One region of the Streptomyces sp. NPDC060232 genome, then DNA from elsewhere that is predicted to be linked to it. Evidence: predicted binding sites of a transcription regulator. Region 1 holds the regulator's gene; each other region holds the start of a gene.
What was found. Region 1 encodes HrcA, which represses chaperone genes, less so after heat shock. Its sites were predicted from a motif close to TTNGCACTCNGNNNNNCNGAGTGCNAA; they were not measured.
Positions count from the first base shown of each region.

Region 1 (9,481 bases):
GTCGACGAGCGCATCGCGTCCATCACCCCCGAGCAGCTCGCCACCCTCATCTACACCTCCGGCACCACGGGCCGCCCCAAGGGCGTCCGGCTGCCGCACGACAACTGGTCGTACATGGCCAAGGCCATGGTCGCCACCGGGCTGATCGGCAAGAATGACGTCCAGTACCTGTGGCTGCCGCTGGCCCACGTCTTCGGCAAGGTGCTGACCTCCGGGCAGATCGAGGCCGGGCACGTCACCGCGGTCGACGGCCGCATCGACAAGATCATCGAGAACCTGCCGGTCGTACAGCCGACGTACATGGCGGCCGTCCCGCGCATCTTCGAGAAGGTCTACAACGGCGTGGCCGCCAAGGCCCGGGCCGCCGGCGGCGCCAAGTACAAGATCTTCCAGTGGTCCGTCGGCGTCGCCCGCGAGTACGCCAAGGTCACGCAGGACAACTTCCGCCGCACCGGGCGCGCGACAGCCCCCTTCGCGCTCACCACCAAGCACAAGGTCGCCGACGCGCTCGTCTACTCCAAGCTCCGCGACGCCTTCGGCGGCAGGCTGCGGGCCGCCGTCTCCGGCGCGTCCGCCCTGGCCCCCGAGATCGGCTTCTTCTTCTCCGGCGCGGGCGTCCACATCCTGGAGGGCTACGGCCTGACCGAGTCCAGCGCCGCCTCCTTCGTCAACCCGGGCGAGGCCTACCGCACCGGCACGGTCGGCAAGCCGCTCCCCGGCACCGAGGTCCGCATCGCCGACGACGGCGAGGTCCTGCTGCGCGGCCCCGGCATCATGCAGGGCTACCACGGGCAGCCGGACAAGACCGCAGAGGTCCTGGAGTCCGACGGCTGGCTGCACACCGGCGACATCGGAGAGCTGTCGGCCGACGGCTACCTGCGCATCACCGACCGCAAGAAGGACCTGATCAAGACCTCGGGCGGCAAGTACGTCGCCCCGGCGGAGATCGAAGGCCAGTTCAAGGCGATCTGCCCGTACGTGTCGACCATCGTCGTGCACGGCGCCGACCGGAACTTCTGCTCGGCACTGATCGCGCTCGACGAGCCGTCGATCCTGACCTGGGCGGCCGAGAACGGGCTGGAGGGCCGGACGTACAAGGAGGTCCTGGCGGCGCCGGAGACCAACCGGCTCATCGAGACCTACGTCCAGACCCTGAACGAGGGCCTCCAGCGCTGGCAGACGGTCAAGAAGTTCCGGATCCTGCCGCGCGACCTGGACGTCGAGCACGGCGACCTCACGCCCAGCCTGAAGCTGAAGCGGCCGGTCGTCGAGCGTGAGTTCAAGCACCTGATCGAGGAGATGTACGAAGGCTCCCGCGAGGCGTAGCGCCTGCCGCGGGCCCGGCGGGGCGGGGCGACCGGGCAGCCCCGCACACCCCCTTCTCCGGCTCCGCCCCGGACCCCGCGCCTCGAACGCCGGCGGGGCCGGACGGGCGCGGGGCCGGAAGCCGTGCCGGGTGCGGGATGATGGGGGTATGCCTTCCGCACTCCCCGACGGTGAACCCATGCCCGAAGACGGCTCGCTGCCGTCGCATGCCCTGGCGGGCGCGGGGGAGCGGCCGCTCGGGTTCTACCTGCACGTCCCGTACTGCGCCACGCGCTGCGGGTACTGCGACTTCAACACCTACACGGCCACCGAGCTGCGGGGCACCGGAGGCGTGCTCGCCTCCCGCGAGAACTACGCCGACACCCTGATCGACGAGGTCCGCCTCGCGCGGAAGGTCCTCGGCGACGACCCGCGGCCCGTCCGCACTGTCTTCGTCGGCGGCGGCACGCCGACGCTGCTGCCCGCCGCCGACCTCGTACGGATGCTCGCGGCGATCCGGGACGAGTTCGGCCTGGCCGACGACGCCGAGATCACCACGGAGGCCAACCCGGAGTCCGTGGACCCGGCGTACCTGGCCGAGCTGCGCGCGGGGGGCTTCAACCGGATCTCCTTCGGCATGCAGAGCGCCAAGCAGCACGTCCTGAAGGTCCTGGACCGCACCCACACGCCCGGGCGCCCCGAGGCGTGCGTCGCCGAGGCGCGCGCGGCGGGCTTCGAGCACGTCAACCTCGACCTGATCTACGGCACGCCCGGTGAGAGTGACCAGGACTGGCGGGACTCCCTCGCCGCCGCCCTCGGGGCCGGCCCCGACCACGTCAGCGCCTACGCGCTGATCGTCGAGGAGGGCACGCAGCTGGCCCGCCGGATCCGCCGCGGCGAGGTCCCCATGACCGACGACGACGTCCACGCCGACCGCTACCTGATCGCCGACGAGGTCATGGCCCAGGCCGGCTACTCCTGGTACGAGGTGTCGAACTGGGCCACCTCGGAAGCCGGACGCTGCCTGCACAACGAGCTGTACTGGCGCGGCGCCGACTGGTGGGGCGCCGGGCCGGGCGCCCACTCGCACGTGGGCGGGGTGCGCTGGTGGAACGTCAAGCACCCCGGGGCCTACGCCGCGGCCCTCACCGAGGGCCGCTCCCCGGGCGCGGGGCGCGAGCTGCTCTCGGAGGAGGACCGCCGCGTGGAGCGGATCCTGCTGGAGCTGCGCCTCGTGGACGGCGTGCCGCTGGCCCTGCTCGCCCCGGCCGGCCTCGCGGCGTCCCGCAGGGCCCTCGCTGACGGCCTCCTGGAGCCGGGCCCCTACGAGGCCGGGCGGGGCGTGCTGACTCTGCGCGGCCGGCTGCTGGCCGACGCCGTGGTCCGCGACCTGGTCGACTGATCACCCGGCGGAGTGAATACCCCCGGATCCTTGTCCGGACTGCCTACGCTGTCCCTAGGCTGCCGCCGACAGCACGCGGCGGATGTGGAGGACCACGGAGATGACCGCTGTGGACGAGCGTGGGATGGCCAAGTTCTTCGAGGGGTTCCAGCCTCCCGACGGAGTCAAGGCCGAGCTCCTCCGGGGGGAAATCGTGATGATGGCCGGCCCCGATCTGGTGCACAACCTGATCGTGGAGGACGTGCAGGATCAGATTCCGCGCAAGCGGTGGGCGCGCCTTCAGACCCAGGACGTCGACATCGTCGACGAGGCGAGCGAACCCGTGCCCGATCTGGTGGTCCTGGATCGCGAGGCGCAGCCGGGGTCGGGCCGTCTCCTGCCCTCGCAGCTGATCACGCTGGTGGTGGAGGTCGTCTCCAAGACCAGCGTCGACCGCGACTACGTGGTCAAGCGCTCCGTCTACGCCGCGGGCCGGGTGCCCGCCTACCTGATCATCGACCCCATCGTCGCGCAGTGCGTCCTGCTGACGATCCCGGCCGGCAGGGGTGACGACGCCGACTACCGCTCCCAGAGGGTCTCGAAGTTCGGTGAGCCGCTGCCGCTGGAACTGCTCGGCATCGAGCTGGACACGAGCGACTTCGGAACCTTCGAGGGTGTCAGGCCCCACCGTCACCCGTGACGAAGTCGATGAGCTCCTCCACGCGGCCCAGCAGGGTCGGCTCCAGGTCCTTGTAGGAGCGCACCCGGGACAGGATGTGCTGCCAGGCGGCCCCGGTGTTCTCCGGCCAGCCCAGCGCCCTGCAGACGCCCGTCTTCCAGTCCTGGCCGCGCGGGACGGCCGGCCACGCCGGGATGCCCAGCGCGGACGGCTTCACCGCCTGCCAGACGTCCACGTACGGGTGGCCCACCACCAGCACGTCCGGCGAGGTCACCGAGGCGGCGATACGGGACTCCTTCGAGCCCGGCACCAGATGGTCCACCAGCACCCCCAGCCGGGCGTCCGGCGCCGGACCGAACTCCGCCACCACCGCCGGGAGGTCGTCGACGCCCTCCAGATACTCGACCACCACGCCCTCGATGCGCAGGTCGTCGCCCCAGACCCGCTCCACCAGCTCGGCGTCGTGCCGGCCCTCGACGTAGATCCGGCCCGCCCGGGCCACCCGTGCCCGCGCACCGGGGACGGCGATCGACCCCGACGCCGTACGGGCCGGTGCCGACGGCCCCCGGGGCGGGCGGACCAGGGTGACCACCGCGCCGTCCAGCAGGAAGCCCCGCGGCTCCATCGGGAACACCCGGCGCTTGCCGAAGCGGTCCTCCAGGGTCACGGTGCCCGCCTCGCAGGCCACCACCGCGCCGCAGAAGTCCGTACCCGCCACCTCGACCACCAGGTCCGGTTCCGCGGCGACCTCCGGCACGGCCTTGGGGCGCTTCCACTGCGGGGTCAGGTCGGGGGAGTACTCGCGCATCCGGCCGACACTAGGAGAGCCGCGCGCCCGCCGTCTACGACACGCCGGAACGGGCCGCCAGTGTGGCGCGTTGCGCACGCACGAACTCCGCGGTGACCACCGCTCCGTGACCCGGCACGTACAGCGCGTCCTCACCGCCCAGCGACAGCAGCCGGTCCAGGGCGGCGGGCCACTGCCGCGGCATTGCGTCCGGGCCAGCCAGCGGCTCGCCCGACTCCTCGACCAGGTCCCCGCAGAACACCGTCTCGCGTTCGCCCGGGACGAAGACGGCCAGGTCGTGCCCGGTGTGCCCGGGCCCCACGTTGGCCAGCAGCACCTGTACCCCGCCCAGCTCCAGCGTCCACTCGCCCGACACCGCATGGCCGGGCAGCACCAGCAGGTCCACCGCCTCGGCGGCCTCCTCCTCCGCGAGCCCGTGCCGCACCGCGTCCCCGCGCAGCTCCTCGCGGCCCGACGCGAGGAGCAGGTCCAGCCCGACCGCCCCGAAGACCTCGGCCCCCGCGAAGGCGGACGCGCCCAGTACGTGATCGAAATGCCCGTGGGTGAATGCGATATGGGTCACGCTCCGGCCCGTCAGCCGCTCTGCCTCCGCCCGTACCCGAGCGCCCTCGCGCACACTCGAACCGGGGTCGATCAGAAGGACGGACTCGTCCCCCACCACCAGCCCCACCGTGCAGTCCCACACCGGCAGACGCCGCCGGCCGGCCCGTCCGGTGAGCCGTTCCCAGCCCGCCTCTTCCCAACGCACGTCCATGCCGCGACGCTACCCTGGCGGGCCTCCCTTGCCAGGGTCTTACTGCCCGGCCGTACACTGAGCGGGGGATTCCTGGCACTCGAACGTACAGAGTGCCAACGAACGCCAGAACACGGCAGAACACGGCAACGGATCACGCTGGAGGTGTGCGCGATGCTCAGCGAACGCAGACTCGAAGTGCTGCGCGCCATCGTCCAGGACTACGTCGGGACGGAGGAGCCGGTCGGCTCCAAGGCGCTCACCGAGCGGCACCGGCTGGGCGTCTCGCCCGCCACCGTGCGCAACGACATGGCGGTGCTGGAGGAAGAGGGCTACATCGCCCAGCCCCACACCAGCGCCGGCCGGATCCCCACCGACAAGGGCTACCGCCTCTTCGTCGACAAGCTGGCGGGGGTCAAGCCGCTGTCGACGCCCGAGCGCCGGGCCATCCAGAACTTCCTCGACGGAGCCGTCGACCTCGACGACGTCGTCGGCCGTACGGTGCGGCTGCTCGCGCAGCTCACCCGGCAGGTCGCGGTCGTCCAGTACCCGAGCCTGACCCGGTCGACCGTCCGGCATGTGGAGCTGCTCTCGCTCGCCCCCGCGCGCCTGATGCTCGTACTGATCACGGACACCGGACGCGTCGAGCAGCGGCTCGTCGACTGCCCGAGCCCCTTCGGCGAGGCCTCGCTCGCCGACCTGCGGGCCCGGCTCAACAGCAGGGTCGTCGGCCGGCGCTTCACCGACGTGCCCCCGCTCGTCCAGGACCTCCCGGAGTCCTTCGAGGCCGACGACCGCGGCACGGTCTCCACCGTGCTGTCGACCCTCCTCGAAACCCTGGTCGAGGAGGCGGAGGAGCGGCTGATGATCGGCGGTACCGCCAACCTCACCCGCTTCGGACACGATTTCCCCCTGACGATCAGGCCGGTGCTGGAGGCGCTGGAGGAGCAGGTCGTGCTCCTCAAGCTGCTCGGCGAGGCCAACGAGTCGGGGATGGCCGTAAGGATCGGGCACGAGAACGCCTACGAGGGGCTCAACTCCACGTCGGTCGTCTCGGTCGGTTACGGTTCGGGCGGCGAAACGGTCGCCAAACTCGGCGTGGTCGGACCGACCCGCATGGACTACCCCGGAACGATGGGAGCGGTACGCGCAGTGGCACGTTACGTCGGACAGATCCTGGCGGAGTCGTAAGTGGCCACGGACTACTACGCCGTCCTCGGCGTACGCCGCGACGCATCGCAGGACGAGATCAAGAAGGCCTTCCGGCGCCTCGCGCGTGAACTCCACCCGGACGTCAATCCGGACCCGAAGACGCAGGAGCGCTTCAAGGAGATCAACGCGGCCTACGAGGTGCTCTCGGACCCGCAGAAGAAGCAGGTCTACGACCTCGGCGGCGACCCGCTGTCGTCCTCGGGCGGCGGCGGTGGGGCCGGCGGCTTCGGTGCGGGCGGCTTCGGCAACTTCTCCGACATCATGGACGCCTTCTTCGGCCAGGCCTCGCAGCGCGGCCCGCGCTCGCGGACCCGCCGCGGCCAGGACGCCATGATCCGCCTCGACCTGGAGCTGGACGAGGCGGCCTTCGGGACGACCAAGGACATCCAGGTCGACACGGCCGTCGTCTGCACCACCTGCTCCGGCGAGGGCGCCGCCCCCGGCACCTCGGCGCAGACGTGTGACATGTGCCGCGGCCGCGGTGAGGTCTCGCAGGTCACCCGGTCCTTCCTGGGCCAGGTCATGACCTCGCGCCCCTGCCCGCAGTGCCAGGGCTTCGGCACCGTCGTCCCGACCCCGTGCCACGAGTGCGCGGGCGACGGCCGGGTCCGCTCCCGCCGCAGCCTGACGGTCAAGATCCCGGCCGGTGTCGAGAACGGCACCCGGATCCAGCTCGCGGGCGAGGGCGAGGTCGGCCCCGGCGGCGGTCCCGCCGGCGACCTTTACGTGGAGATCCACGAGCTGGCGCACCCGACCTTCCAGCGGCGCGGGGACGACCTGCACTGCACGGTCACCATCCCCATGACGGCGGCCGCACTGGGCACCAAATGCCCGCTGGAGACGCTCGACGGCCTGGAGGAGATCGACATCCGGCCCGGCACCGGGTCCGGCCAGGCGATCCCGCTGCACGGGCGCGGCGTCACACACCTGCGCGGCGGCGGGCGCGGCGACCTGATCGTCCACGTCGAGGTCACCACCCCGACCAAGCTGGACGCCCAGCAGGAGGAGCTGTTGCGCCAGCTGGCGAAGCTGCGCGGCGAGGAGCGGCCCATGGGCCAGTTCGCGCCGGGCCAGCAGGGCCTGTTCAGCCGCCTGAAGGACGCGTTCAACGGTCGCTGACCGAAGGACGGAAACCGCTTCGAGCCCGGCCCGGGGATCCTCCGGCCGGGCTCTTCGCGTGGCTGCCGGAGCCGCCGGCGGGCCCGCCGGGAAGCGGACTATGCCAGGCGAATGCGGTGATTCGGCCCCATGGGCCGGACGTGGCACGATGCAGTCCATGTCCACCGCGGCGAACGGTCTCTCCTCCCACCCGATCGTGCAGGCCCCCATGGCGGGCGGCGCCTCCTGCCCGCCGCTCGTCGCCGCCGTGTGCGAGGCGGGCGGGCTGGGCTTCCTGGCCGGGGGCTACAAGACCGCCGACGGGATGTACCAGGAGATCAAGCAGGTACGCGCGCTCACCCGCCGCCGCTTCGGTGTCAACCTCTTCATGCCGCAGACCGGCCACGTCGACCCGGCCGCGGTGGAGGCGTACCGCGGGCAGCTGGCCGGCGAGGCCAGCTGGTACGCGATCTCGCTCGCAGAGGAGGACATCATCGGCACCAGCGACGACGGCTACGACGCCAAGCTCGCCATCCTCCTTGAGGACCCGGTCCCGGTCGTGTCGTTCACCTTCGGCTGCCCGGCCCCCGCGGCCCTCGCCGCCCTGCGCAAGGCCGGCACGTACACCGTCGTCACCGTGACCTCCGTGGAGGAGGCCCGCAGCGCCCAGCAGGCGGGCGCCGACGCCGTCTGCGTCCAGGGCGTCGAGGCCGGCGGCCACCAGGGCACCCACCGCGACGACCCGCAGATCGACGGCACGGCGGCGGTGGGACTGCTCGCGCTGGTGGCGCAGGTACGGGAGGCGGTGGCCCTGCCGATCATCGCGGCTGGCGGCGTCATGCGCGGTGCGCAGATCGCCGCACTGCTGGCGGCCGGCGCGGCGGCGGCGCAGCTCGGGACGGCCTTCCTGGTCTGCCCGGAATCGGGGGCGGACCCCGTGCACAAGAAGGCGCTGACCGATCCGCTCTTCGTCCGGACGGAGCTGACCCGGGCCTTCTCCGGGCGGCCGGCGCGCGGGCTGGTCAACCGCTTCATGCGGGAGCACGGCCCCTACGCGCCGGCCGCCTACCCCCAGGTCCACCACCTGACCTCGGGGCTGCGCAAGGCGGCCGCCGCGGCCGGCGACCCGCAGGGCATGGCCCTGTGGGCGGGCCAGGGGCACCGGCTCGCCCGGGCCCTTCCGGCGGCGCAGCTGGTGGAGGTGCTGGCGGCTGAACTGGCCGAGGCGCAGAGCACGTTGAAGGAAATGCAGATGAGGAGTGCGTCATGACGGCCCCGGTGTTCGTGGTCGAAGAGGTCCCCGCAGGGGCGGAGTTCGTCCTGGACGGCCCGGAGGGCCGGCACGCCGTGTCCGTGAAACGGCTGAACCCGGGCGAGCAGGTGGTCCTGACGGACGGCCGGGGCGGCTGGGCGGAGGCGGTGGTGAAGGCGGCCGAGGGCAAGGACCGGCTCGTCGTCGCGGTCACCTCGGCCGGCCGGGAGGAGGAGCCCGCGGTCCGCATCACCGTGGTCCAGGCCCTGCCCAAGGGGGACCGGGGCGAGCTGGCCGTCGAGACCATGACCGAGACCGGCGTGGACGCGATCGTGCCCTGGCAGGCCTCGCGCTGCATCACGCAGTGGCGCGGCGACCGCGGCGCCAAGTCCCTGGCCAAGTGGCGGGCCACGGCCCGGGAGGCGGGCAAGCAGTCCCGCCGGGTCCGCTTCCCGGAGGTGGCAGAGGCCATGTCCACCAAGCAGGTCGCGGCGCTGCTGGCCGGCGTCGACCTGGCGATGGTCCTGCACGAGGACCGCGACACCCCCTCGCAGGCCCTGGCCACGGCCGAGCTGCCCGCCTCCGGTTCCGTCGTCCTGGTGGTCGGCCCGGAGGGCGGGGTGTCCCCGGAGGAGCTGGAGGTCTTCGCCGCGGCCGGGGCGCACCCCTACCGCCTGGGCCGTTCCGTCCTGCGGACCTCCACCGCCGGCACCGCGGCCGCGGCGGTCCTGCTGGCCCGTACCGGACGCTGGGCCTGACCGGCCGGAACACACGCCCGCCGCGGGCGCCCGGCTGGATACGATGCCCCGACCGATCAACATCACGGGAGGGTGAGCAATGGCCGGGGAACCGCAGGCCGACTGCCTGTTCTGCAAGATCGTCGAGGGTGCCGTCCCGGCGACGGTGGTACGGGAGACCGAGACCACCGTCGCCTTCCGGGACATCAACCCGCAGGCGCCCACGCACGTGCTCGTCATCCCCAAGGTGCACTACCCCGACGCGGCCTCCCTCGC
Region 1 covers NZ_JBHXAG010000007.1:41,303-50,783, reverse strand. Annotated here, with positions in the region: gene ACFWFZ_RS12745 (AMP-dependent synthetase/ligase) at 1-1,326, shown strand, start outside; gene hemW (radical SAM family heme chaperone HemW) at 1,475-2,707, shown strand; gene ACFWFZ_RS12735 (Uma2 family endonuclease) at 2,790-3,386, shown strand; gene ACFWFZ_RS12730 (DUF3097 domain-containing protein) at 3,364-4,173, opposite strand; gene ACFWFZ_RS12725 (MBL fold metallo-hydrolase) at 4,208-4,927, opposite strand; gene hrcA (heat-inducible transcriptional repressor HrcA) at 5,081-6,097, shown strand; gene dnaJ (molecular chaperone DnaJ) at 6,098-7,237, shown strand; gene ACFWFZ_RS12710 (nitronate monooxygenase) at 7,395-8,486, shown strand; gene ACFWFZ_RS12705 (16S rRNA (uracil(1498)-N(3))-methyltransferase) at 8,483-9,226, shown strand; gene ACFWFZ_RS12700 (histidine triad nucleotide-binding protein) at 9,306-9,481, shown strand, end outside.

Region 2 (9,481 bases), on a different contig from region 1:
TGACCGTGTCCTCCGAGAGGAAGAGCTCGCGCCCGATCTCCGCGTTGGACCGGCCGTGGCTCATGCCCTCCAGCACCTGGATCTCGCGCGCGGTGAGGGTGGGCGCGGCGCCCATCTCGGCGGAGCGGAGCCGGCGCGGGGCCAGCCGCCAGGTCGGGTCGGCGAGTGCCTGGGTGACCGTGGCCCGCAGTTCGGCGCGCGAGGCGTCCTTGTGCAGGTAGCCGCGGGCGCCGGCGGCGACCGCGAGGGCCACGCCGTCCAGGTCCTCGGCGACCGTCAGCATGATGATGCGGGCGCCGGGGTCGGCCGAGAGGAGGCGGCGTACCGTCTCCACACCGCCGAGCCCGGGCATCCGTACATCCATCAGGATCAGGTCGGAGCGGTCGGCGCCCCAGCGGCGGAGGACTTCCTCGCCGTTGGCCGCCGTCGTCACACGCTCGACGCCGGGCACGGTGGCAACCGCGCGACGGAGCGCCTCTCGGGCAAGCGGGGAGTCGTCGCAGACGAGGACGGATGTCATGACCGCCCTCCGCAGCTGCTGATGCGCGTCACCTTGAGCCTCCAGGCTGGTACGTATCGTCACCTGTGCGGTCGATGCTCCCGGACACCTGTCCGAGAACTTGTGGGTTCAACCGCCTTCGCACTCTCAACGATGGTCACTCGAAAGAGTTACGGGTCGGACGGACACCTTCGGCACTCTACGTGAGGAAGCGATCACGGCGGCGGAGGCGCAACCCGCCTGTCCTCCATCTGGAGCTATGCCCTATTTGGCGGCTTTCCTTCCGTTTGGCACGTGTCTGAGGCTAGATTCCCAATGAGTCATATTTACATCTACTCCGACAGTAGGTGTGGAGACCCTTGGAGACATGGACCTATCCGCCTCAGTACCGGCACCAAGAGGACTACCAATGGCAGATTTCTCCCGCCTCCCCGGACCGAACGCCGACCTCTGGGACTGGCAGCTGCTAGCCGCCTGCCGCGGGGTCGACAGCTCCCTCTTCTTCCACCCGGAAGGCGAGCGGGGCGCGGCCAGGAGCGCGCGTGAGGCCTCGGCTAAAGAGGTCTGCATGCGATGCCCGGTTCGTTCGGAATGCGCCGCGCACGCACTCGCCGTCCGGGAGCCCTACGGGGTGTGGGGCGGCCTCACGGAGGACGAGCGCGAGGAACTGATGGGCCGCGCCCGGCACCGACTGATCCCCGCGTCGAGTGCGATCGGACCGATCGCGCCGCACTGAGAGCCGACGAAACGACGGAAGGAACGTTTCCTCCGCACCATCCGCACGCCCGGGCGTGTCGCCGCCCGGTCCCGGTTTCACGCGTTCGGCCGTACGCGCCCCCGTGCGTGCGGTCGGCGCCTCCGGCCGCACCCAGCCGGTCGGCGCGTCCGGGCCGGGCGTGCGGTCAGGGCCGTCCGGGCCGAGCGTGTTCTCAGGGCCGTCCGGCCCGGGCGTACGGTCAGCGCGTCGCCGCCCGCTCCAGCTCGGCCAGGGTCGCCGCCACGGCCGGAACCCGGGCCAGGTCGGGCAGCGTCAGCGCCACGACCTCCCGCTCGACCGCCGGCTCCACGACGAGCGTGCTGACGCCCTTGGCCCGTACGGATTCCACCGCGAGCTCCGGCAGCACGGCCACGCCCAGCCCCGCGCCGACCAGGCCGACCACGGCCGGATAGTCGTCGGTGGCGAAGTCGATGCGCGGGGTGAAGCCCGCGTCCTCGCACACCTCCACCAGATGGCGGCGGCAGCGCGGGCAGCCCGCGATCCAGGGCTCGTCGGCCAGCTCCGCCATGCCCACGCGCTCCGCGCCGGCCAGTGCGTGCCCCTCGGGGACCAGTCCCACGAGCCGGTCGGTCAGCAGCGGCCGCACCACGAGGTCCTCCCACTCGGCGGCGGACCCGGCGGAGCCTCCGTAGCGGAAGGCCAGCGCCAGGTCGCAGTCGCCCTCGCGCAGCATCTCCACCGACCGCGGCGGCTCGGCCTCGACGAGGGAGATGCGGGTGCCCGGGTGCTCGGCGCGCATCGCCGCGAGCGCGGTCGGCACCAGGGTGGAGCTGCCGCTGGGGAAGGACACGAGCCGCACCCGGCCCGCGCGCAGCCCGGCGATGGCCGCGACCTCCTCCTCGGCGGCGGTCAGCCCCGCCAGGATGCCGGCGGCGTGCCGGACCAGGGCCTCGCCCGCCTGGGTCAGCCGCATCTCGCGACCGGTGCGGATGAGCAGCGGGGTGCCGGCCGACTGCTCCAGCGCCTTCATCTGCTGGGAGACGGCGGGCTGGGTGCAGCCGAGCTCGCGCGCGGCGGCGGAGAATGATCCGGTCCCGGCGACGGCGCGCAGTACCCGGAGATGACGTGCCTCGATCACCCTGTGAGCATAAGGCCCGCTTTGACGCTTGCGCGAATACCTCTGTGCCGCTTTGGGGTTGCGCGGTTAGCCTGTGCCCATGGGTCCCATGCATCTGATCTCCGTGAACCTCGGCGCCGCCACCCCTTCCGAGCACACCGACGCGGAGAGCGGGGTGACGGGCATCGGCAAGCGCCCCGTCCCCGGCCCGGTCCGCGTCGTCGCCCCCGGCGCCAAGGCCACCGGCCTCGGCAGCGGCCTTGAGGGCGACACGGTGTGCGACCGGCGCCACCACGGCGGCGACCACCAGGCCGTCTACGCGTACGCCCGCGAGGACCTGGACCTGTGGGAGCGCGAGCTGGGTCGCGAACTGCCCGCAGGCCTCTTCGGCGAGAACTTCACGACCTCCGGCGTCGACCTGAACACCGCGCGGCTCGGCGACCGCTGGCGGGTCGGCGCGGACCTCGTCCTCGAAGTGGCCTCCGCCCGCATCCCGTGCCGCACCTTCCAGGGGGTGCTGGGCGAGGCCGGCTGGGTCAGGCGGTTCACCCGGGAGGCTCGGCCGGGTGCGTACCTGCGGGTGATCCAGGAGGGTTCGGTCTCCCCCGGCGACCCCATCGAGATCATCCACCGGCCGGACCACGACGTGACGGTCCAGCTGTGGTTCCGCGCCTTCACCACGGAGCGCGCCCTGCTGCCGCGCACCCGGGCCGCGGGGACGGCGATGGAGCCGGAGGCGCACGAGAAGGTGCGCCAGTACGTGGAGAAGTACGGGGCCGGGGCCGGGGCGCGATAACGCTGTCATCCGAGGCGGCTAGGTTGCGCCTATGACGACTGCGTTGATTACGGGATCCACGGCGGGCATCGGCGCCGCCTTCGCCCGGCGGCTGGCCGCCCAGGGGCACAACCTCGTGCTGGTGGCGCGCGACACCAAGCGGCTCGGCGAGCAGGCCACGGAGCTGCACGACCTGCACGGCATCGAGGCCGACGTACTGGCCGCCGACCTCTCCACGGACGCGGGCATCGCTGCGGTGGAGAAGCGCCTCGGCGACCGTACGCACCCGGTCGACCTGCTGGTCAACAACGCCGGCTTCGGCAACAAGGGCCGCTACCTCGAGGTCTCCATGGCCGACGAGCTGACCATGCTCAAGGTCCACGTCGAGGCGGTGCTGCGGCTGACCTCGGCGGCTGCGGAGTCGATGCGCTCGCGCGGCCGCGGTGGCGTGATCAACGTGGCCTCGGTGGCCGCCTTCGTACCCCGCGGTACGTACGGGGCCAGCAAGGCCTGGGTCGTGCAGTTCACCCAGGGAGCGGCGCGGGACATGGCGGGGTCGGGGGTCCGGCTGATGGCGCTGTGCCCCGGCTTCGTGCGGACGGAGTTCCACCAGCGCGCCGGCATGGTCACGGACAGCATCCCCGGCTGGATGTGGCTGGACGCCGACAAGCTGGTGGCTGCGGCGCTGGCGGACCTGGCGCGCGGGAAGACGGTGTCGATCCCGGACCCGCGGTACAAGGCGCTGATGGGCGTGGTGAAACTGGCGCCGCGCGGGCTGCTGGGCGGGGTGTCCTCGCGGACGGGCCGCAAGTACGGGCCCCAGTAGCGCTCGTGACCCGTCGGTAAGCCTCCGTCGGGGTCCCACTGAAACCGCCAAACTGCCTAAGCCTCCCTAAACTGGACATGTCCCATCTCCAGCGGGAGGCGACGCGATGACATTCGTACAGGTGATCGATTATGAGACCACGCGGTTCGATGAGATGAACGCGCTCATCGACCGCTGGGCGGAACAGAGCAGCGGGAGGCGCACCGCCACGCACACGATGATCGGCCAGGACCGCGAGGCCAAGAACCACTTCGTGGACATGGTGGAGTTCGACTCGTACGAGGAGGCGATGAAGAACTCTCAGCTCCCTGAGACGGACCGGATGTTCCAGGAGATGGTGGCCCTCTGCGAGGGAATGCCGAAGTTCATGAACCTCGACGTGGTCCGCGACGAACACCTCAACAAGCAGCTCTGCAACCGGGTGTTCCAGGACGTCGCCACGGCCGGCGACATGAGCGTCCTCGACAAGTGCTTCGCGACGAACTACATCGACCACGACGCCAGCAAGGAGGAGCCCACCGTCATCGGACGCGAGGGCATGCGCTCCGACATGGAGACGTGGCGCGCCGCCTTCGACATGACCTTCGAACCGATCGCCCAGGTGGCCGAGGGCGACATGGTCACGACCGTGTGGAACTGGCGCGGCACCCACAAGGGAGAGTTCATGGGGGTCGCACCGACCGGGAAGACGTACGAGATGTCCGGAACCACGACCTTCCGATGCCAGGGCGGAGAGATCATCGAGGGCTGGTGGCACTACAACCCCGGCGCCCTGCAGCGCCAGATGGGTGGAACCGCATCGCCCCACGCGGCCTAGGGAGCGCCCGCACACGGGGAAGGCCCCGCTCCGCACGGCTGCGGAACGGGGCCTTCGACGTCGAGCGGGTCAGTGGCTGTGGCCGTGACCGTGGCCGTGACCGGCGTCGCCCTCGTCCTCCGCCGGCTTCTCGACGACCAGGGTCTCGGTCGTGAGCAGCAGGGAGGCGATGGAAGCGGCGTTCTCCAGCGCGGAACGGGTGACCTTCACCGGGTCGATGACGCCGGCCTTGACCAGGTCGCCGTACTCGCCGGTGGCGGCGTTGAAGCCCTGGCCCTTGTCGAGCTCGGAGACCTTCGAGGTGATGACGTAGCCCTCAAGGCCCGCGTTCTCGGCGATCCAGCGCAGCGGCTCGACGGCGGCGCGGCGCACGACCGCGACACCGGTGGCCTCGTCGCCCGACAGGCCGAGGTTGCCCTCAAGGACCTTGACGGCGTGGACGAGCGCGGAGCCACCGCCGGAGACGATGCCCTCCTCGACCGCGGCGCGGGTCGCGGAGATGGCGTCCTCAAGACGGTGCTTCTTCTCCTTGAGCTCCACCTCGGTGGCGGCGCCGACCTTGATGACGCAGACGCCGCCGGCGAGCTTCGCCAGGCGCTCCTGCAGCTTCTCGCGGTCCCAGTCGGAGTCCGTGGACTCGATCTCGGCCTTGATCTGGTTGACGCGACCGAGGACTTCCTCGTGGCTGCCGCCACCGTCGACGATGGTCGTGTCGTCCTTGGAGATGGTGACGCGGCGGGCGGAGCCCAGTACGTCCAGACCGGCCTGGTCGAGCTTGAGGCCGACCTCCTCGGCGATGACGGTGGCACCGGTGAGGGTGGCCATGTCCTGCAGCATCGCCTTGCGGCGGTCACCGAAGCCCGGGGCCTTGACGGCCACCGCGTTGAAGGTGCCGCGGATCTTGTTGACGACGAGGGTGGAGAGCGCCTCGCCCTCGACGTCCTCGGCGATGATCAGCAGCGGCTTGGAGCCACCCGCCTGGATGACCTTCTCCAGCAGCGGCAGGAGGTCCTGGATGGAGGAGATCTTGCCCTGGTTGATCAGGATGTACGGGTCGTCGAGGACGGCCTCCATACGCTCCTGGTCGGAGACCATGTACGGGGAGAGGTAGCCCTTGTCGAAGGCCATGCCCTCGGTGAACTCCAGCTCCAGGCCGAAGGTGTTGGACTCCTCGACGGTGATGACACCGTCCTTGCCGACCTTGTCCATCGCCTCGGCGATGAGCTCGCCGACCTGGGCGTCCTGCGCGGAGAGCGCGGCCACGGCAGCGATGTCGGACTTGTCCTCGATCGGGCGGGCGGTCGCGAGGAGCTCCTCGGAGACGGCCTTGACCGCGGCGTCGATGCCCTTCTTCAGGGCGGCCGGGGAAGCACCCGCGGCGACGTTGCGCAGACCCTCGCGGACCAGCGCCTGGGCCAGCACGGTGGCGGTGGTGGTGCCGTCACCCGCGATGTCGTTGGTCTTGGTCGCCACCTCCTTCACGAGCTGCGCGCCCAGGTTCTCGTACGGGTCGTCCAGCTCGACCTCGCGGGCGATGGTGACACCGTCGTTGGTGATGGTGGGGGCGCCGAACTTCTTGTCGATGACGACGTTGCGGCCCTTGGGGCCGATCGTCACCTTGACCGTGTCGGCAAGCTTGTTGACGCCGCGCTCGAGGGCGCGACGGGCGTCCTCGTCGAACTTCAGGATCTTCGCCATGGGAGCGGTTCAGCCCTCTCGAAAACTCGGTTTAACGGGCTGCGCCCCTCGCCGCCCGGCAATCAGCGGGGTGACCAGGGGCGCAGCTCAAAGCAGTGCTGTGAAGCGAAATTACTTCTCGACGATCGCGAGCACGTCGCGAGCCGAGAGGACGAGGTACTCCTCGCCGCTGTACTTCACTTCGGTGCCGCCGTACTTGCTGTACAGCACGATGTCGCCGACGCTGACGTCCAGCGGGAGACGCTGGCCGTCCTCGAAGCGACCCGGGCCAACCGCGAGGACGACGCCCTCCTGGGGCTTCTCCTTCGCGGTGTCCGGGATGACCAGGCCGGAGGCCGTGGTCTGCTCGGCGTCGAGCGGCTGGACCACAATGCGGTCCTCAAGCGGCTTGATGGCAACCTTGGAGCTGGCGGTCGTCACGATCCGACCTCCCCCTTCGGAGATCCGGGGTTAACTGTCTGAGGTGGCGACCAGGTCGATCCGTCGTCGCGGGTGCCGGACCTGCCTGTCGCTGTGTTGGCACTCACCGGGGGCGAGTGCCAGGTGCGAGACTATTCCGGTGATTAGCACTCGGTCAAGCGGAGTGCCAATTCCCGCGGTCCGGGCGTTGCGCGGATCCCCTGCGGGGCGCCTCGCAGGCAGCTCGGCCGACCGGCTTCCCTGACGCATCGACGGCACCCGGCCGGCACCGCTCCCGCGCGGGTCGCGCGGGTGATCGGGGGCGTGCGGGTGTGCCTGTCCGGCGGCCGGGTGCGGTTCACGACACTCCCGTCGGAGGTTCGGAAGGAACCTTGGGGAGGACATCAACGTCGTAGACGATATGAAGATAAAGCGCCTCATTGCCGAGCAGATCGGACCCAAAGCTTCCGCCAGCCCCGGCGAACCAGGCGCCTCCACGGGCACGAGACCCCGTCCGCGCTCCGCGCTCGCGACGCCTTCCCCGTACGCCCCGTCCGCCCCCAAGGACGTCGGCGGCATCCCGTGCGCGGACTGAGGCCCCTGGCGGCGGCGGGCGTCCGCCGCCGCACCGAGGCGCTGCTCCTCGTCTTCGTCATCGCCATCGCCGTCTTCGGGCACGCGGCCGCGGGCCTCGCGATGAACGGCGAGCTCCCGCCCAACCTCGCCGGCTTCACCATCAGCATGACGCTGCTGTCGCTGGTGGGGCACTTGGGCGTACGCCGCTTCGCGGCCTACGCGGACCCGCTGGTCTTCCCGCTCGCCATGCTGCTGACCGGGCTGGGGCTGGTGCTGATCCACCGGCTCGACCAGGGCTACATCGAGCGGTGGAACTCGGACGCCAACGCCCCGGGCCAGCTCCTGTGGACGGTGGTCGGCGTCGCCGCCTGCATCGCGGTGCTGGCCCTGCTGCGCGACCACCGGCTGCTCCAGCGGTTCATCTACATCACGATGGCGGTCGCGCTGGTGCTGCTGATCGCGCCGGCGTTCTTCGGCGCGGACACGTACGGCGCCAAGCGGTGGATCATCCTCTTCGGCTTCTCGGTCCAGCCCGGCGAGTTCGTGAAGATCATGATCGCGATCTTCTTCGCCGGCTACCTGGTCATCCACCGCGACTCCCTCGCCCTGACGGGCCGCAGGTTCCTCGGCATGCGACTGCCCCCGATGCGCCAGCTCGGACCCATCGTCACGGTGTGGATCCTCTCGATGCTGGTGCTGGTCTTCGAGCGGGACCTGGGTACGTCGCTGATCTTCTTCGGCGTCTTCGTGGTGATGCTGTACGTCGCCACCGAGCGCACCGGCTGGATCGTGTGCGGCGTGCTCATGGCCTCGGTCGGGGCCTTCGTGGTCGGCTCGACGGAGCCGCACGTCAAGGCGCGCGTGGCGGCCTGGCTGAACCCGCTCTCCGTCTACTGGGACACCCCTCCCCCGGGCGTCACCTCGGACCAGTCGGCGCAGGCGCTGTTCAGCTTCGGCACCGGCGGCATCTCGGGGACCGGCCTCGGCATGGGCCACCCCGAGCTGATCAAGTTCGCCGGCCGCAGCGACTTCATCCTCACGACGGTGGGTGAGGAACTCGGCCTGGCCGGGGTCATGGCCGTACTGATCCTCTACGCGCTCCTCGTGCAGCGCGGGCTGCGGATGGCACTCGGCGCCCGCGACCCCTTCGGCAAGCTGCTGGCGGTGGGCCTGGCCTCGGCGCTGGCGCTCCAGGTCTTCGTGGTCGCCGGAGGCGTCACGGGCCTGATCCCCCTCACGGGCAAGGCCCTGCCCTTCCTGGCCAAGGGCGGCTCGTCCCTCCTGGCCAACTGGGTCATGGTCGCCCTCCTCCTCCGCATCAGCGACAGCGCGGAACGCCAACGCGAGGCCGACGCCCGAGGCCCGGCGGAAACCACGATCACCCCGGTGATGGGGGTGTAGGGGCGGAGGCGGGGAGGAGGCGGAGAGGAGACGAAGAGGCACGGGGTGGCTTCGGGAGCGGTGTCCGTGCTGGGCGGTATCAGAGACGTCCTGGGGGTTTCCCGTCAGTCCCATCGTCTGTCCGTGTCGGGCCGGCCCCTCAAGGGCGCTCGTTCCTCGCACCCCCGCCGCGCCTTCCGGTCCCTCCCCAGCAGCTCCCGCCCCCGGAGCCCCCGCGTCCCTACAGGTAGTCCTCCAGGCGCCCTATGCGGTAGCCCTGTTCCTGGATGCGCTGGAGCATGCGGGCCGTCATCTGGGTTTCCGTCGCGCCCTTGAGTTCGGACGGGCCGCGGAAGTGGGCCAGGATGATGTCGCCGGGCTGGAGGGCGGAGCCCTGGGCGTACTGGAAGTTGTTGATCTGCATCGACACCCGCCACAGCAGGACCGACGAGACACCGCACTCCGAGGCTGCCCGGAGGGTGTCGTCGTTGTAGTTGCCGAAGGGCGGACGGAAGAGCGGCGGGCGTTGGCCGAAGCGCTTTTCCAGCCGGTCCTGCTGGCCGCATATCTCCTTCTTCTGCGCCTCGAAGGAGAGGGTCCTCAGGTTCGGGTGGGTCAGCGTGTGGTTGTTCACCGTGCTCGCCGAGCCGTTGTCGCGGAGCTTCTCGAAGTGCCC
Region 2 covers NZ_JBHXAG010000003.1:253,634-263,114, reverse strand. Annotated here, with positions in the region: gene ACFWFZ_RS07470 (response regulator transcription factor) at 1-520, opposite strand, end outside; gene ACFWFZ_RS07465 (WhiB family transcriptional regulator) at 909-1,235, shown strand; gene ACFWFZ_RS07460 (LysR family transcriptional regulator) at 1,456-2,355, opposite strand; gene ACFWFZ_RS07455 (MOSC domain-containing protein) at 2,444-3,130, shown strand; gene ACFWFZ_RS07450 (SDR family NAD(P)-dependent oxidoreductase) at 3,162-3,935, shown strand; gene ACFWFZ_RS07445 (ester cyclase) at 4,042-4,752, shown strand; gene groL (chaperonin GroEL) at 4,822-6,450, opposite strand; gene groES (co-chaperone GroES) at 6,562-6,870, opposite strand; gene ACFWFZ_RS07430 (FtsW/RodA/SpoVE family cell cycle protein) at 7,432-8,826, shown strand; gene ACFWFZ_RS07425 (polysaccharide deacetylase family protein) at 9,047-9,481, opposite strand, start outside.
Region 2: the regulator HrcA is predicted to act here: its motif matches at 7,014-7,040, upstream of groES (co-chaperone GroES).

Region 3 (9,481 bases), on a different contig from region 1:
GATGCCGGAGACGAAGGAGGCGGAGAAGTCCCGCAGGTCGGCGTCGACGAAGCAGACGACGTCCCCGCCGGTGACCAGCAGCGAGCGCCACAGCACCTCGCCCTTGCCGGGCAGCGCCGGGATCCGCGGCAGGATCTCGTCGCGGTGCACCACCCGGGCGCCGGCCTTCGCCGCGACCTCGGCGGTCCGGTCGGCCGAGCCCGAGTCGACCACGACCAGCTCGTCCACGAGGGGGACCGGAAGTCCCTCGATCAGCTCACGCCGGATCACCTCGACGATCGCGCCGACCGTCGCCTCCTCGTCCAGCGCGGGCAGCACCACGCTGACCGTGGTCCCGGCCGCCCGTTTGAGGTCGAGCAGCTGGTCGAGCGGTCGGTCGGCGGCGGACCAGGAGCGGTCGGCCAGCCAGCGCTCCACCTCTTCCAGCACTCTCAGCACTCCCTGCGTGTCGGCGATATCGGCCTTTATGTGATCCATCTCGCGGTTCGGACGGCTGTCTCAACCGCCCGGCCCTTCGGTTACAGTCTTGAACAACGCGAAGGACCACCGCATGCCGGGGTCCCCCGCGTACAAACGCACCGGCGCGCCGCAGAGCGCGTGTGCCGGTGCCATACCGCTCATCCAGAGGGGCAGAGGGACACGGCCCGTTGAAGCCCCGGCAACCCTCCAGTCGGTTCTCGCGATTGCGCAGCAGCGCTCGTCAGCGAGGTCCCCGGCTAGGGAAGGTGCCAATTCCGTCTCATGGCGAAATGCGCCATGGGGAAGATGAGGAGAAAGGGCCTCGCCATCATGGCTGCACAGACTGTCGCCACCTCTGTCGATCTCGGACCTGCCACCGGCCTTTCCTGTCGCGAGTGCGGTACCCGCTTCGAACTCGGTCCCATCTTCGCGTGCGCCGAGTGCTTCGGACCGCTGGAAGTCGCCTACGAGCTCCCGACCGGCGACGCCGAGGCCCTGCGCGCCGCGATCGAGGCCGGCCCCGCCAACATCTGGCGTTACGCGCCGCTGCTGCCCGTCCCCGCCGACGTGGCGTCCAAGCCCAGCCTGAACCCCGGCTTCACCAAGCTCGTCGACGCGGCGAACCTGGCCAAGGAGCTGGGCGTCACCGGCAAGCTCTACGTCAAGGACGACTCCGGCAACCCGACGCACTCCTTCAAGGACCGCGTCGTGGCCATCGCCGTCGAGGCCGCCCGCGCCTTCGGCTTCACCACCCTGTCCTGCTCCTCCACCGGCAACCTGGCCGGCGCCGTCGGCGCCGCGGCCGCCCGGGCCGGCTTCCGCTCCTGCGTGTTCATCCCGCACGACCTGGAGCAGGGCAAGGTCGTCATGGCCGGTGTGTACGGCGGCGACCTCGTCGGCATCGAGGGCAACTACGACGACGTCAACCGCTTCTGCTCCGAGCTCATCGGCGACCCGCTGGGCGAGGGCTGGGGCTTCGTCAACGTCAACCTGCGCCCGTACTACGGCGAGGGCTCCAAGACCCTGGCGTACGAGATCTGCGAGCAGCTCGGCTGGCAGCTGCCCGACCAGATCGTCATCCCGATCGCGTCCGGCTCGCAGCTGACGAAGATCGACAAGGGTCTGCAGGAGCTGATCAGGCTCGGTCTCGTCGAGGACAGGCCGTACAAGATCTTCGGTGCCCAGGCCGAGGGCTGCTCGCCGGTGTCGACCGCCTTCAAGGCCGGTCACGACGTGGTCCGCCCGCAGAAGCCGAACACCATCGCCAAGTCGCTGGCCATCGGCAACCCGGCGGACGGCCCGTACGTCCTGGACATCGCGCGCCGCACCGGCGGCTTCGTCGAGGACGTCAACGACGAGCAGGTCGTCGAGGCCATCAAGATCCTCGCGCAGACCGAGGGCATCTTCGCCGAGACCGCGGGCGGCGTGACCGTCGGCGTGACGAAGAAGCTCATCGAGAACGGGCAGCTCGACCCGGCGCTGACCACCGTCGTCCTCAACACCGGCGACGGCCTCAAGACCCTGGAGGCGGTGGCCGCGGACAGCGGACAGACCGCCACCATCCGCCCCAGCCTGGACGCGTTCCGCGCCGCCGGCCTGGCCTGACCACCCTCCCCGCACTACCGGAAAGGCAGTAGCGCCATGAGCGTCAACGTCCGCATCCCCACCATCCTGCGCACCTACACCGGCGGTCAGGCCGAGGTCCCGGCCGAGGGTGCGACCCTCGCCGAGGTCATCGAGTCCCTGGAGAAGAACCACCCGGGCATCGCCGCGCGCGTCCTGGACGACCAGGGCAAGCTCCGCCGCTTCGTGAACGTCTACGTCAACGACGACGACGTGCGCTTCGAGGGCGGGCTGGAGGCGGTGACGCCGGACGGCGCCGGCGTCTCGATCATCCCGGCGGTCGCGGGCGGCTGCTGACCCGGCTGACCCCGGGCGAGAAAGCGTAATTCCCCCCTCCACTAAAAGCGGAGGGGGGAATTCTGCTTGATTGGGCACGGTAGAGTTGGGGAAGTCCCCTCCGCTGGACTTGCCCGCTGCATATGAACGGGTCGCGTGAGGGTCGACATCGGGCCAATGTGCGGGTGCGGTATGGGGCTTTGGCGAGATATGTCAGGCCCGAGTTGCCCTGGAACATGCCAAATTTTCACTCTATTTCAATGTTTCTCGGTGTCCAGATTTCTCGTCGGATTGACCTGTTGCAGACAGCACTCGCGCAGATACATTCAGCCTCGGTCGATGCGTTCCGACGCAAGTTCTGACCCGGGAACGCGAAGTGCGTTCCCGCGCAAGGGCCGGTAATAGGGGAGTTAGGCATGGCTCAGGGCACCGTCAAGTGGTTCAACGCGGAGAAGGGCTACGGCTTCATCGCGGTCGACGGTGGTGCGGATGTGTTCGTCCACTACAGCGCCATCCAGATGGACGGGTACCGCACCCTTGAAGAGGGTCAGCGGGTCGAGTTCGAGATCTCGCAGGGCCAGAAGGGTCCGCAGGCGGACATGGTCAAGCTCGCGCTCGGCTAGTCCCGGAGCATCGACCACCGACGCTCGGTCTTCCGTCGAAGACCCGGAAGGCCTACGAGGGGCCCACATCCCGGACACGGGATGTGGGCCCCTCGCGTGTCACCAGGGCCTTTGGTGAAGCCGCTTGCACTCTCGGGGGTCGAGTGCTAATCATTGGCGTTAGCACTCTACGAGTGAGAGTGCTACTGAAACGAGGACCGGGTCGGTGAGGCCCGCAGGGTCCGGTGGGAAGGAACCACCGGGCACGCAGGCCGTCCGTCGCGGGCGCGGGCGCGGTCCTGGGAGCAATCCACCGCTGTCCGGGAGGACCACTTCAGATGGCCAAGATCATTGCGTTCGACGAGGAGGCCCGCCGCGGCCTCGAGCGAGGCATGAACCAGCTCGCCGACGCCGTCAAGGTCACCCTTGGCCCCAAGGGTCGCAACGTCGTCCTTGAGAAGAAGTGGGGCGCCCCCACGATCACCAACGATGGTGTGTCCATCGCCAAGGAGATCGAGCTCGAGGACCCGTACGAGAAGATCGGCGCCGAGCTGGTCAAGGAAGTCGCCAAGAAGACGGACGACGTCGCCGGCGACGGTACGACCACCGCCACGGTCCTGGCCCAGGCACTCGTCCGCGAGGGCCTGCGCAACGTGGCCGCCGGTGCCAACCCGATGGCCCTCAAGCGTGGTATCGAGAAGGCCGTCGAGGCCGTCTCCGCCGCCCTGCTCGCCCAGGCCAAGGATGTCGAGACCAAGGAGCAGATCGCTTCGACGGCCTCCATCTCCGCCGCCGACACCCAGATCGGCGAGCTCATCGCCGAGGCCATGGACAAGGTCGGCAAGGAAGGCGTCATCACCGTCGAGGAGTCCCAGACCTTCGGTCTGGAGCTGGAGCTCACCGAGGGTATGCGCTTCGACAAGGGCTACATCTCGGCGTACTTCGCCACCGACATGGAGCGCATGGAGTCGTCCCTCGACGACCCGTACATCCTGATCGTCAACTCCAAGATCGGCTCGGTCAAGGACCTGCTGCCGCTCCTGGAGAAGGTCATGCAGTCCGGCAAGCCGCTGCTGATCATCGCCGAGGACGTCGAGGGCGAGGCACTGTCGACCCTGGTCGTCAACAAGATCCGCGGCACCTTCAAGTCCGTCGCCGTCAAGGCCCCGGGCTTCGGCGACCGCCGCAAGGCCATGCTCGGTGACATCGCCATCCTCACGGGCGGCACGGTCATCTCCGAGGAGGTCGGCCTCAAGCTGGAGAACGCCGGTCTCGACCTGCTCGGCCGCGCCCGCAAGGTCGTCATCACCAAGGACGAGACCACCATCGTCGACGGTGCCGGTGACAGCGACCAGGTCCAGGGTCGCGTCAACCAGATCCGCGCCGAGATCGAGAACTCCGACTCGGACTACGACCGCGAGAAGCTCCAGGAGCGCCTCGCGAAGCTGGCCGGCGGCGTGGCCGTCATCAAGGCCGGTGCCGCGACCGAGGTCGAGCTCAAGGAGCGCAAGCACCGCATCGAGGACGCCGTTCGCAACGCGAAGGCGGCCGTCGAGGAGGGCATCGTCGCCGGTGGTGGCGTGGCCCTGCTGCAGGCCTCCGCGGTCTTCGAGAAGCTGGAGCTCGAGGGTGACGAGGCGACCGGCGCCAACGCCGTGAAGCTCGCCCTGGAGGCCCCGCTCAAGCAGATCGCCGTCAACGGTGGTCTTGAGGGCGGCGTCGTCGTCGAGAAGGTGCGCAACCTTCCGATCGGCCACGGCCTGAACGCCGCGACCGGCGAGTACGTCGACATGATCGCCGAGGGCATCATCGACCCGGCGAAGGTCACGCGCTCCGCGCTGCAGAACGCCGCGTCGATCGCCGCGCTGTTCCTGACCACCGAGGCCGTCATCGCCGACAAGCCCGAGAAGGCCGGTGCCCCCGCGGGCGGCGGCATGCCGGGCGGTGACATGGACTTCTGATCGACCTGTTAGTCGATCGGCTGTTCTCGAACGAGGGCGGCACCCCCGCGGGGGTGCCGCCCTCGGGCGTTCCCGGGCCCTCCTGACCCTCAGAATCCGGTGGTGTCGATCGCGAAGTCGAACGGCGCCGGGACGTGCAGCGGCTCACCGAAGGACACCGTCGTGCGGGCGCGGTACCCGTGGGGCGACGGGTCGTGGAAACAGGTGATCTCCGAGTCCTGCATGTCGACGACCAGGTAGACGGGGACGAGGCGCCCGTAGACGTCGAGCTTCTCGTTCCAGTCGGCGTCCTTGGTGGAGACGGACGTGAACTCTCCCACCAGGGAGAGCGCCGCTCCATCCGCGTGCAGCCCGTCCCCTTCGAAGGCTTCCTCCTCCGCGACGTACAGATCGGGTCCGTAGCCGCGCTCTGCCGATGGGAACCGGAAGAGGAAGGGGGAGGTGTCCGCGAAACAGCCGTCGGGTACATGTGACTGGAGCTGCTCACGCAGCAGGCGCATGGGGCGGGAGTATCGGAGCCTGGAAAACGGTGACACGACGATCTTCCCCCGGATGAGCTCGGCCTTGAAGCCGTCTGGCGTGTCCATCTCCGCGACCGTGCGCAGAAGGTCCTCGAAGGCTGGTGGCGCCGACAACGCATCTATGGGTGTGGCCCGCTCGATCATGATCGTCACCGTATTCCTCCGGATGGCGTGCAGCGCTGAGCCCGTGCCTCGTTTCAGGCTAGTGCCGCGGCCGGGGCCCCGCCCGGCCCTCGGAGTGGTCTCCCCCGATCGGGCGGTGAAAACCGCTGGCCGGGGTGGGTGGGGGCGTGTGACCGTACGGCCATGGGGAACTCCGTCGCTCATCCCGTGCTGCGCACCGCCGATTCCGCCGAGGCGTACGCGAAGGTGCGCCATCCGTCCGTACCGCCTCCCCGGCGCGACGGGCAGGGATGAGGACGGGGTGGGGAGTTCGCGGGCCTATCCCGTGTTCCGGACCGATGATCTCGGGGAGGCCCATCGGCGGGCCCGGCTGCTGTGCGGGCGGATGAGGCCGCTCGAACCGGAGATGTGGCTGTGCGCGCGGACGGAGAGCGTCGCCGAGGCCCGGGGGATGGCGGCGCTGCTGCCGGCGGGCATGTTCGATCCGTCGGACTACTGGGCCGCGGCGGACACCTGGTACCTGGGTGCCGAACTGCCGCGCGACGACCGGGAACTGGCGGCGGCGCTGCCGCTGACCGTCGACGCGTACGCGGCTCCGGGACCGGTGGAACAGGGGTTCCTGCGGGCGCTGCGCGGCGGGGCGGCCACGATGCTGTGGCGGGGGGTCTGGCCGGACGTGCCCGGGATACCGTCCTCGTCGGCCGACCCGACGAACCAGCGGGTGGAGCTGGATCTCAACGAGGAGCATCCCGACGGGCGGCACACCGTCTACGTGCACTTCGCCGCCGCCGACGAGGTGGGCGCCGCCCATCTCGCGGCCTTCGTCGGCGGGGCCGTGCTCGGTCCCGTGCAGGTGGGGCGGTGACGGGGTCCGGGCCGGTCCGGTCGGCATAGGCTGGCCGTATGGCTGACCTCTTCGTCAAGATCTGCGGGCTCAGGACCGCGCCGGACGTCGACGCCGCGGTGGCGGCCGGGGCCGATGCCGTCGGGTTCGTGTTCGCGCCCGGCAGCCCCCGTACGGTCGACGCCGCGACCGCGCGCGAGCTGGCCGCCCGGGTACCAACATCGGTGCTGACCGTCGGGGTGTTCCGCGGGCAGTCCGTCGAGGAGGTGCGCCGCTTGGCCGAGGAGAGCGGCGTACGGGGCGTGCAGCTGCACGGCGAGGAGGGTCCCGGCGACTTCGCGGCGCTGCGCGCCGAGGGCCGCACCCTGTTGCGGGCCACCGCCGAGCGGGTGGAGCGCTGCGGTGAGTACGGCGAGGACCTGCTGCTGCTCGACGCCCCCGACCCCGGCTCCGGCAAGCCGTGGAACTGGGGGGCGGCGGACTTCACCGCGCCCGACGGCCGGTGGCTGCTGGCCGGCGGGCTGAACCCGGGCAACGTGCGCGAGGCGCTCGCCGCCACCGGAGCCTGGGGCGTGGACGTGTCCAGCGGCGTCGAGCGGGAGCGCGGCGTGAAGTCGCCGGAACTGATCCGCGCCTTCGTCGAGGCGGCGCGCCAAGCCCGAGGCTAGACGGCCGCCGAGGCTGCCGCGGCCGTGCACCTGCAGGGTGTAGGCGATGTCCTCGCCCCCGGAGGACCGGCACCCCGCATGCGATGCGGTGGACGGGGCACCAGAGGGGCGAGGACGCCACGTCGTTCAGGAGGTGGAAGCCGTGCGCCGTACGAAGGTGCTGAACTCCTTTCCCGCCGGTGACCCTTACGGCAGTTGGCCCGCCGAGGAGTACGCGGCCAGGTGCCGGGAGCGCGGCCAGCGGGCGACCGTCGTGATGGACCTCGACCGGGACGCCTTCCTCGTCGTGGCCCTCGACGCGGACGCGCCGCAGCGGGCGGCGTGACGCCCTGCGTCAGGAGGCCGCGCGCCAGATCGTCATGTCGGCCCTGAGCCAGCTGGGGTCCTTCGACAGGCCCGGCGCCGACTTGATTCCGATGACGAACAGCGCGATGTCCCCGGAGGCGTGCCGGACGCAGACCTCGCTGCCGGCCGCCATGACGTGGAGCGTCAGGTCGTGTTCCCGCGCGTTCTTCAGCTGTTCGCGGCACGTTTCGAGGTTGCCGGTGCCGGCTTTGCGTGGCATGGAGAACACGCTTGTGTCGCTCTCCATCTCGCAGCCGCTGGCCAGCCCGCACTTCATGCGGATGTCCCCGGTGCGGTCGCCGTCCTCGTGCTGGACGGGCTCCTTGAAGCTGATCGAGTTCTTCTCGTTCAGCTTCAGCCCGGGGTACGGGACGGGCTTGGGCGGCTGTGACGCGCTCGGCGTCGGAGTGGGGGTGGGGGTGGTGCCGGTCGGCGTCGTCGTCGGGCCGGACGACGTGTCCGCGGCGGCCTCCCGTCCGGCCGCCCGGTCCCTCCCGTCCATGAGCTTCCAGCCCAGGCCCGCCAGTGTCAGCGCTCCGGTCATCGCCACCACGCCCGCGACCCGCGCGGCCCGCCGCCGCTTGCGCACCGCCGCCGACGCCACCGGAGCGTCCGCCCCCGCCTGCGCGTCCGAGCGCGCCGCCCCGGCCCCGGCCGGCGCTCCCGCCGCTGCGGACGTCACGTGCCCCGGCTCCCGTGCCGCGGCTCCCGCCGGGGCGGCCGTCACCTGGCCCTCGCCGCCCTCCGGCGCCCCGTCACTCTCCGGCGCCCCGTCCGGCGAGGCCGTCTCCGCCGCGCCAGGCCGTGCCACCGGACCCGGTGTCTGCGCCTCCGGGCCCGCGACCTCCCGCCAGACGGCCGGTCCGCCGCCCGCGATGGCCTCCTCGCCCAGGTACTCGCGGCACCACGCCAGGACCTCCGCCGGAGTGGCCCGCTCCTCGGGGGCGGTGGCCAGGCACAGCGCGAACAGCGGCCGCAGCGGCTGCGGCAGTCGGGTCAGGTCGGGTTGGGAGTGCACGATCCGGAACAGCACGGTCATGGAAGGGCCGTCCCCGTACAGCGGCTTGCCGAGCGCCGCGAACGCCGCCGTCTGGCCCAGCGCGAAGACGTCGGTGGCCGGCGTGGTCTCGCCCGCCAGCCCCTGCTCGGGGGCCATGTACTGAGGCGTGCCTATGGTGCTGCCCGTCGCGGTGGCCGTGAGGCCGGAGGCCTGCGAGATGCCGAAGTCGATGACGCGGGGCCCGTCGGCGGCCAGCAGTACGTTCGACGGTTTCAGGTCGCGGTGCACGACGCCCGCACCGTGGACGGCCACGAGGGCCTCGGCCACGCCCGCCATCAGCCACACCACCGCTGCGTCCGGCAGCGGCCCGCGCCGGGCGACGGCCTCCGACAGCGAGGGGCCGGGCACGTACACGGTGGCCAGCCAGGGCGGTGTCGCCTCCGCGTCGGCGTCGATCAGCTCGGCGGTGTACGCCCCCCGGACCCGCCGCGCGGCCTCCACCTCCCGGCGGAAGCGCCGCCGGAAGGTCGGGTCCTCGGCCAGCTCGGGATGTACCACCTTGAGTGCGACGGGGCGGCCGCCCTGGGTGTGCGACAGGTAGACCCGGCCCATGCCCCCCGACCCGAGCCGGGCGGCGAGGCGGTATCCGCCCACGGTCTGCGGATCGTCAGCCCGCAGCGGCTGGAACGCCTCGGTCGCGCTGTTCATCGGTCTCCCCCCGATCCCTACCGGACCAACCGATGAGTTGATCCACGTAACCCTAAGCGCCGGGCGGGTACGGGGCGATGCCGGGGAGCCGGGGGGCGAGCCCCGGCCCACGTCGCGTACGGGTCAGCCGGCCGTGTCGAAGGAGGACACGCCGCCGTCCTCGTGGACGGACTCCACCCCGGGGATGACGCGCAGGGCCATGACCTGGCCGGGGCTCAGCCGGGCGGAGAAGCCGTGCAGGGCGGTGCTGAAGACGTAGTCCGGGGAGGCCCCCACCATCCGGGCGACCCTCGCCGGATCGACGTCCTTGTGGACGGTGACGATGTACGGGTCTTCGTCGGCGGCGGCCGT
Region 3 covers NZ_JBHXAG010000018.1:94,139-103,619, reverse strand. Annotated here, with positions in the region: gene ACFWFZ_RS24695 (glucosyl-3-phosphoglycerate synthase) at 1-429, opposite strand, end outside; SAM riboswitch class I at 615-772, shown strand; gene thrC (threonine synthase) at 790-2,064, shown strand; gene ACFWFZ_RS24685 (MoaD/ThiS family protein) at 2,101-2,379, shown strand; gene ACFWFZ_RS24680 (cold-shock protein) at 2,775-2,981, shown strand; gene groL (chaperonin GroEL) at 3,299-4,921, shown strand; gene ACFWFZ_RS24670 (Uma2 family endonuclease) at 5,011-5,508, opposite strand; gene ACFWFZ_RS24665 (hypothetical protein) at 5,951-6,430, shown strand; gene ACFWFZ_RS24660 (phosphoribosylanthranilate isomerase) at 6,469-7,077, shown strand; gene ACFWFZ_RS24655 (hypothetical protein) at 7,220-7,402, shown strand; gene ACFWFZ_RS24650 (serine/threonine-protein kinase) at 7,412-9,130, opposite strand; gene ACFWFZ_RS24645 (protease inhibitor I9 family protein) at 9,254-9,481, opposite strand, start outside.
Region 3: the regulator HrcA is predicted to act here: its motif matches at 3,141-3,167, upstream of groL (chaperonin GroEL).